DNA from 4 places in the Desulfovibrio sp. GTC20076 genome. Region 4 is predicted to be linked to each of the others. Evidence: predicted binding sites of a transcription regulator. Region 4 holds the regulator's gene; each other region holds the start of a gene.
What was found. The regulator sigma-54, encoded in region 4, starts transcription at its own class of promoters, with help from an activator protein. The targets are predictions, from matches to a motif close to CTGGCACGGNNNNTGCTT.
Positions count from the first base shown of each region.

Region 1 (3,907 bases), 1.1 Mb from region 4:
CATGACAGGAATGGAAGCCCGTACAATGGCCCTCACCACATCGCAGAATTCCGCGCCGCCTTCCAGCTTGACGGCCTGGGCGCGCCCTTCCGTCACCAGCCTTCCGGCATTGCGCACAGCCTCATCAATTCCTGTGTGGTAACTCATATAAGGCATGTCGCAGATAACGAGGGCCTGCTCCGCGCCGCGTGCCACTGCGCCACAATGACGGACCATGTCGTCCATGCTGACGCCTAGCGTATCCTCATGCCCCAGCATGACCATGCCGAGAGAATCCCCTACCAGCAGAGCGTTGACCCCGGCGGCATCCATGACGCGGGCCGTGCTGTAGTCATAGGCGGTAAGCACAACAAGCTTGTCCTGCCCCTTGGCGGCACGAAAGGTGACCACAGTGTTTTTCATTTCTTTGCTCCTTGTAAAAAAATCCTGCCGGAGATGCCGAGGGCGTCGTGAACGCCGGAAATGCCGCCCTGCCGGACACGAGCGTCCCGCCAGCGCCTTGTACCTTAAAGAATATACATCTCAAGTTATTGTAGCGCCATTACTGCATTTAGGGCAAGACCGCCTGAAACACTCTTACAGTTAGCCGTTGGGGCCGCCTGCGGGCGGGCGGCTGCCACAGCGCTTCTGATCATGCCCCATCCGGGCCGGTATTGGCCGCATGGGCCAGCCCCATAAGCAGATGCGTCAGTTTGGCCGCCGTAAAGTTGCAATGGTGCAGCCCCTGTATGGGCGCCAGCTCCACCACATCAAGCCCGATTACCCTGCGCCCGGCCACGCAGCGCTCAAGAATGAAGTGGGCCTCGCGCCAGCTTATGCCGCCGGGCGAAGGTGTGCCTGTGGCAGGCATGAGTGATGCGTCAAACGCGTCCACATCAAAGGTGATATAGATACGCCGGGGAAAATCCTCGGGCAGGGGCTGCTCGGGCAGGCCCACACGCGCCATGAAATAGGCATCATAATGCGTAACATTATGCGCCTTGCGCACCTCGGCCTCTTCGCGGCAAAAGTCGCGCACGGCAAACTGCACCAGCGGCAGGCCAAGATCGGCCACGGCACGGTGCATCACACAGGCGTGGGAATAGGGGCTTCCTTCATACGAAGACCGCAGGTCGGCATGGGCGTCGAACTGCACGATGCCGAGAGGCTCGCCACTGCGTTGCGCTTCTTTTGCCAGGGCGCGCAGTGCGCCAAGGGTAACGGTATGCTCGCCGCCGAGCAGCACGGGCAGGGCCGCACACGAAATGGCGCGGGCCGTGGCAGCCTCGATGCGGTCGAGCACCTTTTCAACAGGGCCGCCGCAGTCCACAGGCGGCGCGGTATAAAAACCTGTCTCGCCCGGGGCATGTCCGCATTCCCAGGCTTCAAGCTGCTGCGAGGCCTCGAGCAGAGCCGCAGGGCCGCCAGCCGTACCCGCGCCGTAAGAAACGCTCTGCTCAAGCGGAACGGGGATGATATGAAAACCCGCCTGTTCAGGCAAAACAGGGCTGTATTCTGATGCCAGAAAATGCTGCATGACTGTCCTCATGTCTGCGCTGTGTGAAAATAAAACGGCCCGCTTGGGGAGGCAGGCCGTTCTATTTTGGAGGAGGCTGTCAGCAAAAGAAAGGAAGGTACTTTCTTTTGTGCAATGGCCGTGCCAATGAATGCGTTACGCAAAAATCTCTCAACACATTGTATTTCAATACTATTAATTTCAGGAACAAATCCTGTTTAGTTTAAAAACTTTTACCGCCTCCGCCTGCGGCCCACATTGTCCGCCAGTATTTGTACAAAAAATTATCTCGCACCGTTGCCGCCCGCGCTCGCAGGGTCAGTTCACGCCCTATTTTTTCTCACCGGCAGACGCTCCACCAGCAACAGGCTTTCGGCAGCCCGTTCCCTGTTGGCGTCGGCCAGCGCCAGCACACGCCAGCGCCGTGGCGGCAGGCTGCGTACCCACGCCTCAAGGGCGGCCGCCTCTTCCGCACCGCCTTCATGCCCGGTGTAGCAATGCAGGCTGATGCAGCCGCCGGGGGCCAGAGCTTCCAGCGCAGCCTCAAGGGCAGGCAGCGATGTAGCAGGGGTGGTGACCAGATCCTTGTTGCCGCCGGGCAGCCAGCCCAGATTAAAAACAACACACGCCAGGGGCCGCTGCCGGTCTTCCGGCGCAAGCGCCGCCAGCACGTCTGCCAGGCATTCGTGACCCGTGTGCAGCACCCGCGCCGCATGCGCAAAACCGTGAGCCGCAAGCAGGGCGCCCGTAGCTGCCACGGCCTGAGCCTGCACATCCATAGCCAGCAGCAGCGCGTTGCGGGGTGCTGCGCCAAGCAGGAACAGGCTGTCATGCCCGTTGCCGGCCGTGGCATCCACCAGCAGGAGACCGGGCGCCGCACCCACGGCAGCCTGTGCGCCTTGCCCGCCATGCGGCACAGAAGATGCGTCCGCAGCGCAGGTCACCAAAGCGCGTTCAAGAGCCGCGTGGGCCAGATGCTCAAGCAAAGAAAGTCGCCGCACCGGGTAAGCAACCTTGCCGGATGCGACATGCCCTGCATCCGGGCGCTTTTTTCGTCTTGTCCACAGTATTCATGACAGCCGCGCCGCCGGCCAGCCCCTGCGGCAAACATCGCGCACGGCTACTGCACCGTATCCTTGTCGCTCCCGGCCGAGGCGCTGTGCAGGCTCAATGTCATCTTTTCGGCCAGTTCACGGGCGCCGGGGCTTTGCCGCCACTCATCAAAAAGCTTGCGCCACGCGCCGAACTCCGTAAACCCGCGGTCAAGCTGGTCTTCGTGCATTTGCACCCAGGTGTTGAAAAGCTGCATCTGCACCTGGAACGTGGAACTGTTAAAAATCATGGCCGCGCTGTCGCGGGCAATGAGCTTGCCGTCCACATACGCAGCAATGTAGTTGCAGATGGCGCGCTGCGACATTTCAAAGGTCACTTCCTTGCCGTTCATCTCGTCGGCCAGCGGCAGAAGGTGGGGGTACAGCTCGGCTATACGCTCCATTCCCTTGACAGGCACTGCCATGAACAGCGGCGTTTCACCTTCGTCCGAAGCGGATTCGGGCTTTTCGCTGATGAAATAAAAGCGCAGCCAGTTTTCAAACATGACCGATTCAAGCACGCTGGCGACGGCGCTTTGAAATTGGCTTTGTTCTTCAGGCATGAAAACTCCTTCATGTTTTCCGGCATGGCCGGGCAAGGCCGATCTGCCGCCGTGGAAATTGCCGCTCCGCCGCCCGTGCGGGCAGGATGCCGCGCAGTGGGTGCGGGCGCGCCGTGCTCGTGCGGGTGCATAGTGGACGTGCCGTCCCGCAGCCATGCGAAAAATGTCGCAAGAGTGTCTATATGTACTCCCAGGGGCCGGCCGCGTCAATGTGAAACGCTGTGAAGCCGCGCAGAATATCGCTTTGCGGGCAGCCATCAGTGCAGGGGCGCGTGCGGTCACAAAAGCATCCGCGTACTGCCTGCCCATACGACACAAAAAAAGCGCGACCCGGCGAAGGCGTACGCTCCACAGGCCCGGCGGCTGCATATCCATATGCGGCTGGATATCCTCCTGAACATCCGGCCCAAAACACCGGGGACAACGCGCTGCCCGGCGCGGCTTTTGCCCCGGGCACTCTGGCGGCCCGGCGGCCCTTATGCTAGACTTGCCGAGGCATCCGCACCCACAGAAGTTCACGAACGCCAGGCAGTGCTGCTTCAGCCGCGCATGGCCGCGCTTTTGCCGCACCCCGGTCCGGCTGCCGACTTACTCCAAGGTTGTACCATGATTGATTACGCTCAAGCGCTTAACGAAGCCCAATATGAAGCCGCCACCAGCGGCGACGGCCCAGTGCTGGTGGTAGCCGGGGCAGGCAGCGGCAAAACACGCACCATCGTTTACCGTCTGGCATGGCTGGCGGAAAACGGTGTTTCGCC
Region 1 is NZ_AP039366.1:2,551,920-2,555,826, forward strand. It holds gene panB (3-methyl-2-oxobutanoate hydroxymethyltransferase) at 1-402, opposite strand, end outside; gene speB (agmatinase) at 632-1,516, opposite strand; gene mnmM (tRNA 5-(aminomethyl)-2-thiouridylate-methyltransferase MnmM) at 1,819-2,481, opposite strand; gene ACZ495_RS11275 (hypothetical protein) at 2,616-3,149, opposite strand; gene ACZ495_RS11280 (ATP-dependent helicase) at 3,756-3,907, shown strand, end outside.
Region 1: the regulator sigma-54 is predicted to act here: its motif matches at 1,626-1,643, upstream of speB (agmatinase).

Region 2 (3,907 bases), 890 kb from region 4:
TTTGTAAGTACCTGAAATTCAAATTTATGACGCCTTAAAAAGGTCTCCCCCCGTACGGCAAAGCCATGCAGGGGGAGACTGTTCAGGAGCCTGAAAAAAATACTGTATCCGGTCAATGGGTTATGGTAGTTCTGGAGATGTATTGCCCCTGGAACAGGCAACGCTTGAAATGGCTGCCTGACCACTATCTTTCCTGCTGTCTTCGCCCGTAATTCTTTTGTCGCAACGGCCGAAGCAAGGTTGCCTTGCAAACACTTCGCGATGTGGGTTTGTCTCAAATCCACGCAGCGTGTTCCAGATTTTTCAAGGTTGAGCCGCTCTAGAACTGCATCTTGGAAATTTCCTTGTAGGCTTCCAGCACCTTACCGCGCACGGCGGTAGTCAGCTTCATGGCAAGGCTGGATTTCTGCATGGTTATCATGAGTTCCTGCACGTTCTGGGTGCGGCCCGAAGCAAATTCGCTGATGGCTTCATCCTTGACGCCCTGCAACTGGTTTACCTTGTTCAGTGAATCCCTGAGGGTTCCGGTAAAGCTGCTCTCGGAAGTTACCGGGGTATGCGCCTTGCCGGGAAACTGCACCATGTCCACCTGGGCGCCGAAATTTTCGCCGGTATCCACCTTGCTGCGGGCAAGGCTCTGATCCAGGGTGCGGGAAAAAAGCGTTTTGCCGCTGACAGACGAACCCTGCTGCAGGCTGCCCTCTACCCTGTTGAAATGCTGCATGGCCTCACTGTACGCGCGCATGCCCACTGACTGTATGCTCATGGCCTTCTCCTGAATTGCCTCAGCGGCTCCGCCCGGTCAGATGGGCGGTAAAAATCTTATTTGCCGATTTCAAGGGCTTTTACATACATGCCCTTGATGGCGTCCACAGTGGTGACGTTGGCCTCAAAGTTGCGTTGCGCCGTCATGAGGTTGGCCATTTCTTCCACCACATTGATGTCGGGGTACATTACATAGCCTTCGGCGTTGGCATCGGGATTGCCCGGTTCATACACCCGCTTGAAGGGGCGGTTATCCATAGTTACGGCCATCACGCGCACCCCCTTGACCGCACGGTCAAGCGCCGAGCGCATATGGACGGAAAAAGGATCATCCACGTCAGCCGTCTGCTGCACCACGCTGCGCCGCCGGTATGGCCCGCCCAAGGGCGTACGTGTGGTTTTGGCATTAGCCAGGTTCATGGATATGGTATTGATACGCGTACGGTCGGCTGCAAGCCCCGATGCGCTTATGTCAAATGCTGTCATGAAGTCCATGGCGTTCTCCTGATCTCAAATCAATGCTGTCCCGCCGGGCTGGCTACGAAAATGCTGTTCCCGTCCGGCAGGCTGCCTGCCCTGAATACGCGTTGTTACTGTACGCCGAAGCAGGCAGAAAGCAGCGCGGGCAGAAATGGAAAAATATTGCGGCAGCAGGCCCGCTATGCCTGCTTGCCGTCTTGTATGACTGTGTGGATACCTTCGAACGTTTTGGTAAGAACCTGCGCAAGGGCCGTAAACTGCAACTGGTTTTTGGAGTGCTTGGCCATTTCCTTGTCAAGATTCACCCGGTCTTCACCGTGAATGAGCCGGGGCTTGAAGGCTTCTGACCATTCGGGCCTGAAACTTGAAGGATCAAAGGTCGAAGGTATGTGTTCCGCGCTGGTACGGCTCATCTGCCCTTCCATATCCTGCCCGAGGGCAGTCTGAAGCTCTTTTTCAAAGCTCAATTCACGCGGTTTGTAATTGGGGGTGTCAATGTTGGCCAGGTTGCCGGCAATGATGTTCTGCCGGTCAAGCTGCATGTTCATGACCGTACCAACAAGGCCGATCTGGCTGCTGAACAAACTTTTCATAGATCCTCCCGCAGTCCTTCTGGATTGCTTGGCAGTCATAAAGCAACATTTGTTCCAAATACATATTATCAATATAAAACGTAATGTTAACAAATAAAAATGCATCAAAAAACAAACCGGTCCCGAATTTCGCCACTTTATTGACGTGACGAAAACCGAAACCGGAGAACACGAAGCCGCAGTGAATGCTGTTTTCAGGGCATCTCGCCACCCTGGCGATAATATGCCAGCAGAGCATCATTTTTTGCCAGCCCCGAGGCCCAAAACCTTTCTGACGGCAAAAGCAGTACGCGGGAGTCAAAAAACATCAAGGCAGATACGAAGTCCGCACAGGGCGCGACCAGCGCAGGCACAAGAGAAAAAACACCGGTCCCGCCAATCCGCATGCCTGCTGCCACGAACTCACAATACGGTACGGCGCGGCTATTCCCAGGCCCTGGAAAACTCCCTGTCTGCAAAAGCTTCGGCCAGACCAGTCATCTGCTTCAGCCGCAGGACTTCGTCAGGGTCCATGCCCAGCTCCCGGCCAATACGCTCGCTGCTCCAGTTATAGCCTTTCAGGGCAGTCACCAGCTTTGCCGTCAGCTCGACCTTGTGCGCGCCTCTGGCCATGTTATGCCGGACCGTGGACGTAATCCTGTCTTCAAAAGGCTTGTCCAGCTCAACGATGAAAAGATATCCCGAAAGGGCCTCGCGAACTTCGGGCGCATTTTTTGCGACGCTGCGGCGATGAAAGCCGTCCACAATCTGAAAGGCGCCCCTGCTGCCCCGGGCCACAACCACAGGCATGGTCTGGCCGTCTTTAGCCATGGACAGGCGCAGCAAACGCATTTCAGGCGGCGCGACCTTGTTGGGGTTGTAATCGTTGCCTTTAACCTTGTCCACGCGCACCAACTGAGGGCGCGCGGCCGGATGAGGCGTATCCAGATACCGGGCGGCCATATCCACAAGACGGTTATATACTTTCACCCGCTGGTCAAAACGGCGGGTATCAGACAGCAGCGCGTCTTCCAGAGAATTTATCCATTGCTCAAGTTCCATTGGACTCCCCTAACCATAACACATATTGAACAAATCGGCCTCTGGGGTTCCCGTGCGGCATAAAGCCCAGCGGCGCATAGCGTGATTCCAGCCATATATAGTCTGTAAGCCATACGGACCGGGCATGGTGCCGCCGCGCATACTCAATGCAGTGACGCAAGACTGTTTCCAGAAGCATGCCGTCCCCAGCCGGGCTGTACAGATGGCGTAGCAATCCCCTTTCACCCTGCAACCGTATGGACCCGAAAGCGTGCACCGTGTGCCGCTCGGCCGCCACATACCACACCTGCCCGGGACGGCTTGAAATCGCGCAGCCCAGGGCATCCCTTGTGGTGGCGCAGGCGCAAAACTCTCCTATCCTGCCAAACAGCTGTGCATTTTTTTCAGGCTCGCTCTCATGAACAAATTTTTCGATGCGCATAACCGCCCTACCTCCCCACACGCAGCACCCACTCCAACTGCTTTTCCATTTCCCTTTTTGTCTGACTGAAAGAAAGGCCTTTGCACCAGTAGTCATTTTTTAAAAGCACCTTGCAGATCCGCCGCCAGCTCGGCGCTTTGCGGGCGGCCTCCAGCCGCGGCTCCGCTTCATCCGGGATAACCGCAACACCGTGTTCGCGCCACCAGCGCACAAAACTGTGAATCTTGTTGCGGTAATGATCCGCCGTACTGTCAGGCATGGAAGACAGAAGAAATTCGCAGTAGCTTTGCCATGTATGGCCTTCCGGAAGGCTTATGTGATAATTGCCCATCACATTGCCGGAAGTTGCGGCGTGCCGGTTGCCGAAGTTCGCCCCCTGCACCCGGCTGACAAGCCGCGCCCACGTCTCCGGCTCCAGAATCTTGAAAAGCCAGAGGCTCTTTCGCTGGTCATCGCCAAATGGCTGGCAAAGGCGCATTTGTGCAAGACTAAGCCCCGCCATATGCATAAGGTCGTAGATATGGTTATAGTCCCACTGCATCCGCCCGTGAGCCGTCCAGATATCTTCTGTCCGCCAGTCATATATCGGATAGGCGTTGACAAGCCC
Region 2 is NZ_AP039366.1:569,206-573,112, reverse strand. It holds gene fliE (flagellar hook-basal body complex protein FliE) at 320-766, opposite strand; gene flgC (flagellar basal body rod protein FlgC) at 823-1,260, opposite strand; gene flgB (flagellar basal body rod protein FlgB) at 1,425-1,838, opposite strand; gene ACZ495_RS02560 (IbrB-like domain-containing protein) at 2,262-2,879, opposite strand; gene ACZ495_RS02555 (phosphoadenosine phosphosulfate reductase) at 3,308-3,907, opposite strand, start outside.
Region 2: the regulator sigma-54 is predicted to act here: its motif matches at 1,879-1,896, upstream of flgB (flagellar basal body rod protein FlgB).

Region 3 (3,907 bases), 970 kb from region 4:
CAGGGGGCGGATCCGTCGTGTGGATAGTGCCCGCAACAGCGCCTGTTGCACCTTGGGTGCGGCATTGCCTATTTCATCCAGCATGAGTGTGCCGCCTTCGGCTGCCAGAAATGCCCCCTTGCGTGGTTGCCTGGCTTCGGTGAAGGCGCCCTTCACGTGGCCGAACAGGGTGTCCATGAGCAGATTTTCGTCCAGTGCACCGCAGTTGATGGTGATGAACGGCCCTGAAGCACGGGCGCTCAGGCGGTGTATGGCTTCTGAAACAAGCTCTTTTCCGGTGCCGGTTTCGCCCACCACCAGAACATCCGCCAGCACCTGCGATGCCTTGCGCACCTGATCATACAGCGTTTGCATAGCTGGCGATGTGCCCACAAGGCCACTGGCGGGGAGGTCTTCGGGATGCGGCAGGTCAGAAGCCGGCTCGCGCTGCCATTGGGCGTCCTGAAGAGCCTCATGGCTGCGGCGTTCTTCCTTGGCCTGGCGCAAGCGCTTCAACAGGGCGTTGATGCTGTTCTTGATGCGTTCCATTTCCAGAGGAAGCTGCGGCAGGGCAAGATCTTCATCATTATCGTGGATATTGCGGTTGCGCAGTTCGCCGGCCATGACATTGAGTGACTTGCCCATTTGACGCGCCAGCCACCACAGGCTCAGGGCCAGAAGAACCATGCCGCCCATAAAGCTGACCGCATAAATGCCCATAATCTGCATACCGGTGCGCGTAGTGGTGAAGCTGGTGTCCAGAACGGCCAGTCCTCCCAGCACTACAGGTTCGCCGCCGGAGCCGGGATTGAAAGCAACGGGGACATAGCTTACCCGTTCCACGCGCATCTGGCCGTTGCTCCATATGGTGCTGCTTTCTGTCATGGGCAGTTGTCCGGCATGGCCCCCCTGCACCTCGGCTACCATGCTCCAGTAGTTGATATGGTCCGGGCTGGGGCGAAAGGCCATGCTGAAGCCGGGACGCCCGTAGTCACCCCAAAAGCCCGCCCGAACCGCATCGTTGCCAAGGCTTTTGCCCGCAAGGGCCGCGTCGGGAACTTCAGACTGAAATATCATCCAGCCGTCGCGGTCGAAAAACAGGCTGCGCACGCGCGTGTCCGTGCCGGATGCGGCGATGGGCGCATCCGGCGAAGAATAGCGCGAAACGATGTTTCTCAGGTCTTTCATGTCCAGCGACAGCAGCAGATAGCCCTGGAAATTGCCGTTCTTGTCATGCACGGCGGTAAAAAAACGCAGTACATGCAACGAAACGCTTTGCAGGGATTTATTGACCGGAACCATAGCGTACACAGCTTCCATGGGTTGCCCGACATTGACATAGCCGGGGCGCTGGTCGCCCCCCAGGTTATGAAAAGGGCTTGCGGGGCTGTCGAGAGCCACCTGCATGGGGATATTTATGATGCGCCCTTCATGATTCAGCAGCAGGTAGCGGCTTTCAGGGGTCAGACCCACATAGGCCACTTCGCGGTACTGCAGGCCATCGGCTCTGGCGCGAAATTCCATTCTGCGGACCATGTCCTGCGGTTCCATGGAGCCTGCGGCCAGAATAAGCAGCTGGTTGCGCGTTTCGGCCAGGGCATGTTCCAGGGCCAGACTCATGGCCTGCGCCTGAAGTTGCGCGTTGCGCGCTATTGCGCGGTTTATGATGTGCTCGATACTGCTGCTTGTTGTCAGAAAGATAAGCAGCAGCACGAGCGTCAGCAGGGGAAGCCCCAGCATGAGCATGCGGCTGACGAGGCTGCGATTCATAAAAAAGGAGGTGACATCGAGGGTGCTTCCGCCGGGAAGCGTTCTGTAGAAGCGCATTGTTCCCCCTTGGCTAAGGTTGCGCAAAAAAGCGCAAGCTTTGCGCCCACTATAGGCATCTCGGGAAAATCTGGCAAGTTTTTTCGCGCAAAATTGAGAAAAAACCGGCAAAATACGGCAATTATTACGCAATGGCATGGCGATTGCTATCTTTTTCACATTCACTGCGTGACAGTCGGCATGGCCCGGTGGGGGTACTGCCGAAAGAGAGTCCAAAGGATCTCAAAACAGAGTGGAGGGTTCTTATGAAAAAGATGCGCACGCTTATGACCTGGCTGGCGGGCTGCGCGCTCATGCTGGCCGCCATGCCCGGTCTGGCTCTGGCTGCAGGGGGCAAGGCTGCGGCGGTGGTGATTGTGGCCGATACCCGCAAGCTGGACGGCATCCTGTACTGGTGGGCGGAAATGTACAATGAAAGCCATTTCTTTTTCGCCATCCTGACCATGCTCATCATTCCCATTGTGGGCTGCATTCTTGGCTGGCTGGCCGACCTCGTGATGTCGCACATCGGCATCGACCTCAAGCACCGCGAACTGGCCGAAAAGTAAGGAGGCGCATATGGATTGGCTGTATATCTTGATGCCCATCTCCGGCGTGTACATTTTTTGGCCGGGGCTTATCATTCTTGGTTTCGGCGTGGGCATTATCGGCGGGTTCTTTGGCCTGGGCGGCGCGTGGATGGTAACCCCAGGTCTGAATATCCTGGGCTTTCCCATGGCGTTCGCCATCGGAACCGACGTGGCGCAAATGGCCGGTAAATCGCTTATCTCAACCATGCGGCACGGCAAGTTCGGCAACGTTGACTACGCCCTGGGCATCACCATGCTCATTGGTACGGTCATTGGCGTCGAAATTGGCGCGCAGATGGTCATGTGGCTTGAGCGGATCGGCTCGGTAGACAAGGTTGTGCGCTGGCTCTACGTGGTGCTGCTTATATCCATCGCATGGCTGGTGTTTCATGATGCCGCCGTGCGCCGCCGCAAGGAACGTGAAGCCAAGGCGCAACACAAGGAACTGGATGCCGCTGCCGTCGGCATTGACTGGGCCTCCAAGCTTCAGGCCATAAGGATACCTCCCGTTGTCCATTACAAGCATGCCAACATCACCTGTTCTGCGTGGCTGCCTATCACCGTCAGCCTCTTCACCGGCTGGCTGGCAGGCATCCTCGGTATCGGCGGCGGTCTCATCCGTATGCCCGCTCTTGTCTATCTTGTGGGCTGCCCCACCCATCTGGCAGTGGGTACGGACCTCTTTGAAGTTGCCATCTCCGGCCTGTATGGCACGGCGTCCTACGCGTACAAGGGCCGCGTGGAGCTGCTGGCCGCGCTCATCATGCTGTGCGGCGCAGCCGTTGGCGCGCAGATAGGCGTGGTGGCCACCAAGTACGTCAAAGGCTATGGCATACGCTTTGTTTTCGGCCTGGCTGTTCTGGGCTGCCTCATGTCGGTCGTTCTCAAGCTTCTGCAGGCAGAATTCCCCGCCTGGGGCTGGCTGCTTGGCCCCCTTGCCACTGTTGAAGTTCTTGGTTTCGTAAGCGCCATCTCCATCTACATCGCGGTGAAGATGGTCCAGGGCGCCAAGGCGGAATTGGCCGCCAAAAAGATGCGGGCAGCGAACAGCTAGGAGGGACACAGCCATGAAGATTCGTAGTTTGCTGCTTATACTGGTGCTTGGGCTTTCCACTTTCCTCACTGCCTGCAACTTCGAGGGCGGGGTGGAACAGGGCCGCTGTGTGGCCTTCAATCCCGAAGCCAAAACACTGACCATCGTGGTTGACGTTACTCACGACCAGTTCAATCCGCATTACAGCGGCGGCGTGCATACATTCAAGCTGCCCACCGTTGCCGGCGAGATGGGACCTCTGCCTGAAGTAGGCGGACGCCTCATGATCGACCTTGAAAAGAATACAGTGCTCGTATTTGATCCCGAATCCAAGACCGTGCGCGAAATCCCCGTGCAGTTTGTGGATGTGGAAAAGAATATACGTCCCAGGCATCCCAAGGTTGCGGGCAAGACCTTCCCTGTTGTTGACAAGGAACAACAGACGGTCACCGTATACTCAAACCGCCTGAGCGCCCTGATCACCTTCAAGGTCCCGGCT
Region 3 is NZ_AP039366.1:492,862-496,768, forward strand. It holds gene ACZ495_RS02220 (sigma 54-interacting transcriptional regulator) at 1-1,806, opposite strand, end outside; gene ACZ495_RS02225 (DVU0150 family protein) at 2,052-2,354, shown strand; gene ACZ495_RS02230 (sulfite exporter TauE/SafE family protein) at 2,365-3,429, shown strand; gene ACZ495_RS02235 (DUF4881 domain-containing protein) at 3,443-3,907, shown strand, end outside.
Region 3: the regulator sigma-54 is predicted to act here: its motif matches at 1,938-1,955, upstream of ACZ495_RS02225 (DVU0150 family protein).

Region 4 (3,907 bases):
TTTTCCATGCGGCGGCGGGCATATTTTTTAAGATGGTCGGAGGCTTCAAAGTTTTTGAAGGCAAAAGAGATATTCATATAATCCTCCTTTTGATGGCGGTTTCCGGCATGGCAACCGCGAGGTCCCGCCCTTGGGCGGGCAGCGAAGCAGTGGCGGTTTACGGCCCTTTTTCGCAATCTTGCGCGTCATTCGCCGTTGGGGCGGCCGGGACCGGGGTTCCGGGACGCGGCGGAAAGATCAGAAATGCTCCTTGCGCCTGGAGGATGAGGGGATGTCAAGGGCGGTACGGTATTTAGCCACAGTTCGCCGGGCAATATTGACCTTGAGGCGTTCCTTGAGCATTTCGCCTATGCGCTCGTCACTGAGCGGCGATTTGGCGTCTTCTTCGGCAATGAATTTTTTAATGAGCGCCTTGACGCTTTCGGAGCCGACCTGGCTGCCGTCGTCCAGCTCAAGCCCGCTGTTGAAGAAAAATTTGAGTTCAAAAATACCGTGCGGCGTGGCCACGTATTTATTGGTGGTAATGCGGCTCACGGTAGATTCATGCATGCTGATGTCATCGGCAATATCCTTGAGAATAAGGGGGGCCAGCCGTGTGACGCCTTCTTCAAAAAAAGGCTGCTGATGCCGCACGATGCTTTCCATCACCTTGTACAGTGTGCGCTGACGCTGGTACAGGCTCTTGATCAGCCATGTGGCCGAGCGCATTTTTTCCGTACAGTATTCTTTTTCCTTGTCCGAAGCGGTGCCCATGTTCATCTGTGTCAGGTTGGAAAGCTGGAGCTGCGGCAGGCCGTCTTCGTTCAGCAGGATGATAAATTCATCGCCCATTTTATACACGAACACGTCCGGACTTACGTAGGCCGGTTCACCGCCGCCGAAGCTCGCTCCGGGCAGGGGGTCAAGGCTCTGGATGATGTCGAGATATTCCTTCAGTTCATCCATGTCCAGCTTGAACTTGCGCAGCAGGGGCTTGTAGCGTTTGGCTTCAAGGTCTTCAAGGTGCGCGTTGACAAGCTCGAGCAAAATGGGGTCGCGATCATACTTGAGGCTTCGTATCTGCACAAGCAGGCATTCGCGGGCATCGCGGGCAGCTACGCCTATGGGATCAAACATCTGTACACGTTCGAGCACGGCCAGCGCCTCGGCGGGTTCCGCCCGGGCCATCTGGGCAACCTCTTCAATACTGGCCTGCAGGTAGCCCGCAGATGAAAGATTGCCGATAATGATTTCGCCTATATCTTTCTGGGCTTCGGTAAGGGAAGAGAGGCGGAGTTGCCAGAGCAGATGCCCTTCAAGGGTGGGTTTGGCGGAATAGCGGGCTTCGAGGGGGGAGATGTCTTCCGCGGCTTCATACTCGCGCGGCTGCACAAGGCGAGGAGTACTGGCGAATTCACCAAGGTAGTCCTCCCAGTCTGCATCCTTGGCAAGATCCTTGTCGTATGCTTCCTCAGCACCGCTTTCCCGCCGGTCTTCCACGTGTTCCTGTGCGGCGTCGTCTCCGTGGGATTCCTCAAGAAAGGGGTTTTCCAGCAGTTCCTGCTGCACGGTTTCCAGAAGCTCCAGACGCGAGAGCTGAAGCAGTTTGATGGCCTGCTGTAATTGCGGGGTCATCACCAACTGCTGAGCCAGTTTTAATTGCTGTCGAAGTTCCAGTGCCATGTGCGTTTTCCGCCTTGAAAAATCCAGAAGCCTTATATTTGTGGTTACAAGTAGTGTGCCATAGTGGCAAAAATTACGCAATAGCCAGAGGTTGCACCATCAAAAGTAAGAAAGCACGGCTAGTTGGATCAAACTTTGCATAAAAGGGAAGCCGCTTTTTTGTTTTCAGGCGGCCCGAGTGAAATATACAGTGAAAAGATAATGTTTCAAACATGTTGCTGTGCGTTCAGACAAGCCTGCAAATAAAAGCGCGGGCCAGAGGCCCGCGCGAAGGTGTGTAAAGAGGAAAGCCCCTCACGCCGGGGATCAGACCTTGGCGTGCTTTTTAGCCGCGCCGATGAATTCCCGGAACAGCGGATGGGCATTCATGGGGCGGGACTTGAACTCGGGGTGGAACTGGCAGCCCAGGAACCAGGGATGTTCCGGCAGTTCGATGATCTCCATCAGGGAGCCATCGGGCGAAGTGCCGCTGAATATCATGCCTTTTTCCGCCAGGGCTTCCTTGAATTCATTGTTGAATTCGTAGCGGTGGCGATGGCGTTCTTCAACCATGTCGGTCTTGTACGCTTCAAAGGCGCGCGATTCGGGCATGACCTTGCAGGGATAGGAGCCAAGGCGCATGGTGCCGCCCTTGTCGCTGCCGGCATCGCGTTTTTCGACGTTTCTGGTGCGGAAGTCATACCATTCAGTCATGAGATAGATGACCTTGTGCTTGGAGCGGTGGTCAAATTCTTCGGAGTTGGCATCGGCCATGTCCGCCATGTGGCGGGCAAATTCGATAACTGCGCACTGCATGCCGAGGCAGATGCCGAAGAACGGTACCTTGTTTTCACGGGCGTAGCGGATGGCCGCGATCTTGCCTTCCACGCCGCGATAGCCGAAACCGCCGGGCACCAGAATGCCGTCACAGCCTTTGAAGTGTTCGGCAGCGTTGCTGTCGTCCACATTCTCAGAGTTGACGTAGCGCAGGTCCACCTGAACCCGGTTGGCCACGCCGCCGTGGATGAGGGCTTCGTGCAGGCTTTTGTAGGCCTCTTTCAGGTCTACATACTTGCCCACGATGGCGACCGTGACCTTGCCGTGAGGATTGTCGCTGTCGCTGACGAGTTTTTCCCACGCATCAAGCTGGGCATTGCGTGCGGGCAGGCGCAGCATGATGGCCACTTTCTGATCAAAGCCTTCCGCATAAAACTTGAGCGGCACTTCATAGATATTGTTCACGTCTACCGAAGAGAACACGGCATCCTGATCCACATTGCAGAACAGGGCGATCTTGCGGCGCAGTTCTTCAGGAATGCTCTGTTCACAGCGGCAGAGGATGATATCGGGCTGAATGCCGATGGAGAGCAGTTCCTTTACGCTGTGCTGGGTGGGCTTGGTCTTGTGCTCGCCGGCGCTGCGCAGGTAGGGAACCAGGGTAAGATGGATGTTCAGGCAGTTGTCGCGCCCAAGTTCGGAGCGCAGCTGGCGTATGGCCTCAAGAAAGGGCAGGCCTTCAATATCGCCCACGGTGCCGCCTATTTCAATGATGGCGACGTCCGGGGCGTCTTCGCCTTCGGCCAGGGAGAGAACCACGCTTTTGATTTCATCCGTAATATGGGGGATGACCTGTACCGTGGCTCCCAGGTAGTCACCGTGACGTTCCTTGGCGATAACCTGGTTATAGATGGCCCCTGACGTGGTATTGTTTTTCCGCGACATGGGCACATTGAGATAGCGCTCGTAATGGCCCAGGTCCAGATCGGTTTCAGCCCCGTCATCAGTGACGAAAACCTCACCATGCTGGAAAGGATTCATAGTGCCGGGGTCAACGTTAATATAGGGGTCGAGTTTCTGTATTGTTACCGAAAGGCCACGGGTTTGCAGCAGCGCGCCCAGCGAGGCGGCCGCCAGGCCCTTGCCCAAGGATGACAGTACTCCGCCCGTCACAAAGATAAATTTAGTTTTCATGGCCTCCACCTTGATTCTTGATCGCTTTTTAGCACAACCCCAAGTTCATAGACCAAAATGATTTTTTTGGCTAGCATTGACTATCGAAAACAAGGTACGTAGTGTGATATTCCCTCTTCAGCGTGCGCGGGTACGGCCTGGCTTTACCGGCGGCTCTTGGGGTGCGGGCTCATTGCGGCCCACGGGCCGCGCGGCGCGCGCCTGGTACGCACTTGCCCGCACTCTGAAAGATCTGCTCAAGCCAAGGAGGCTTTACCCGCATGGGCACGGTCAATACACTGGTCATCACCGGTTA
Region 4 is NZ_AP039366.1:1,461,967-1,465,873, reverse strand. It holds gene hpf (ribosome hibernation-promoting factor, HPF/YfiA family) at 1-77, opposite strand, end outside; gene rpoN (RNA polymerase factor sigma-54) at 238-1,662, opposite strand; gene ACZ495_RS06405 (CTP synthase) at 1,969-3,612, opposite strand; gene ACZ495_RS06400 (phosphoribosylformylglycinamidine synthase subunit PurQ) at 3,873-3,907, shown strand, end outside.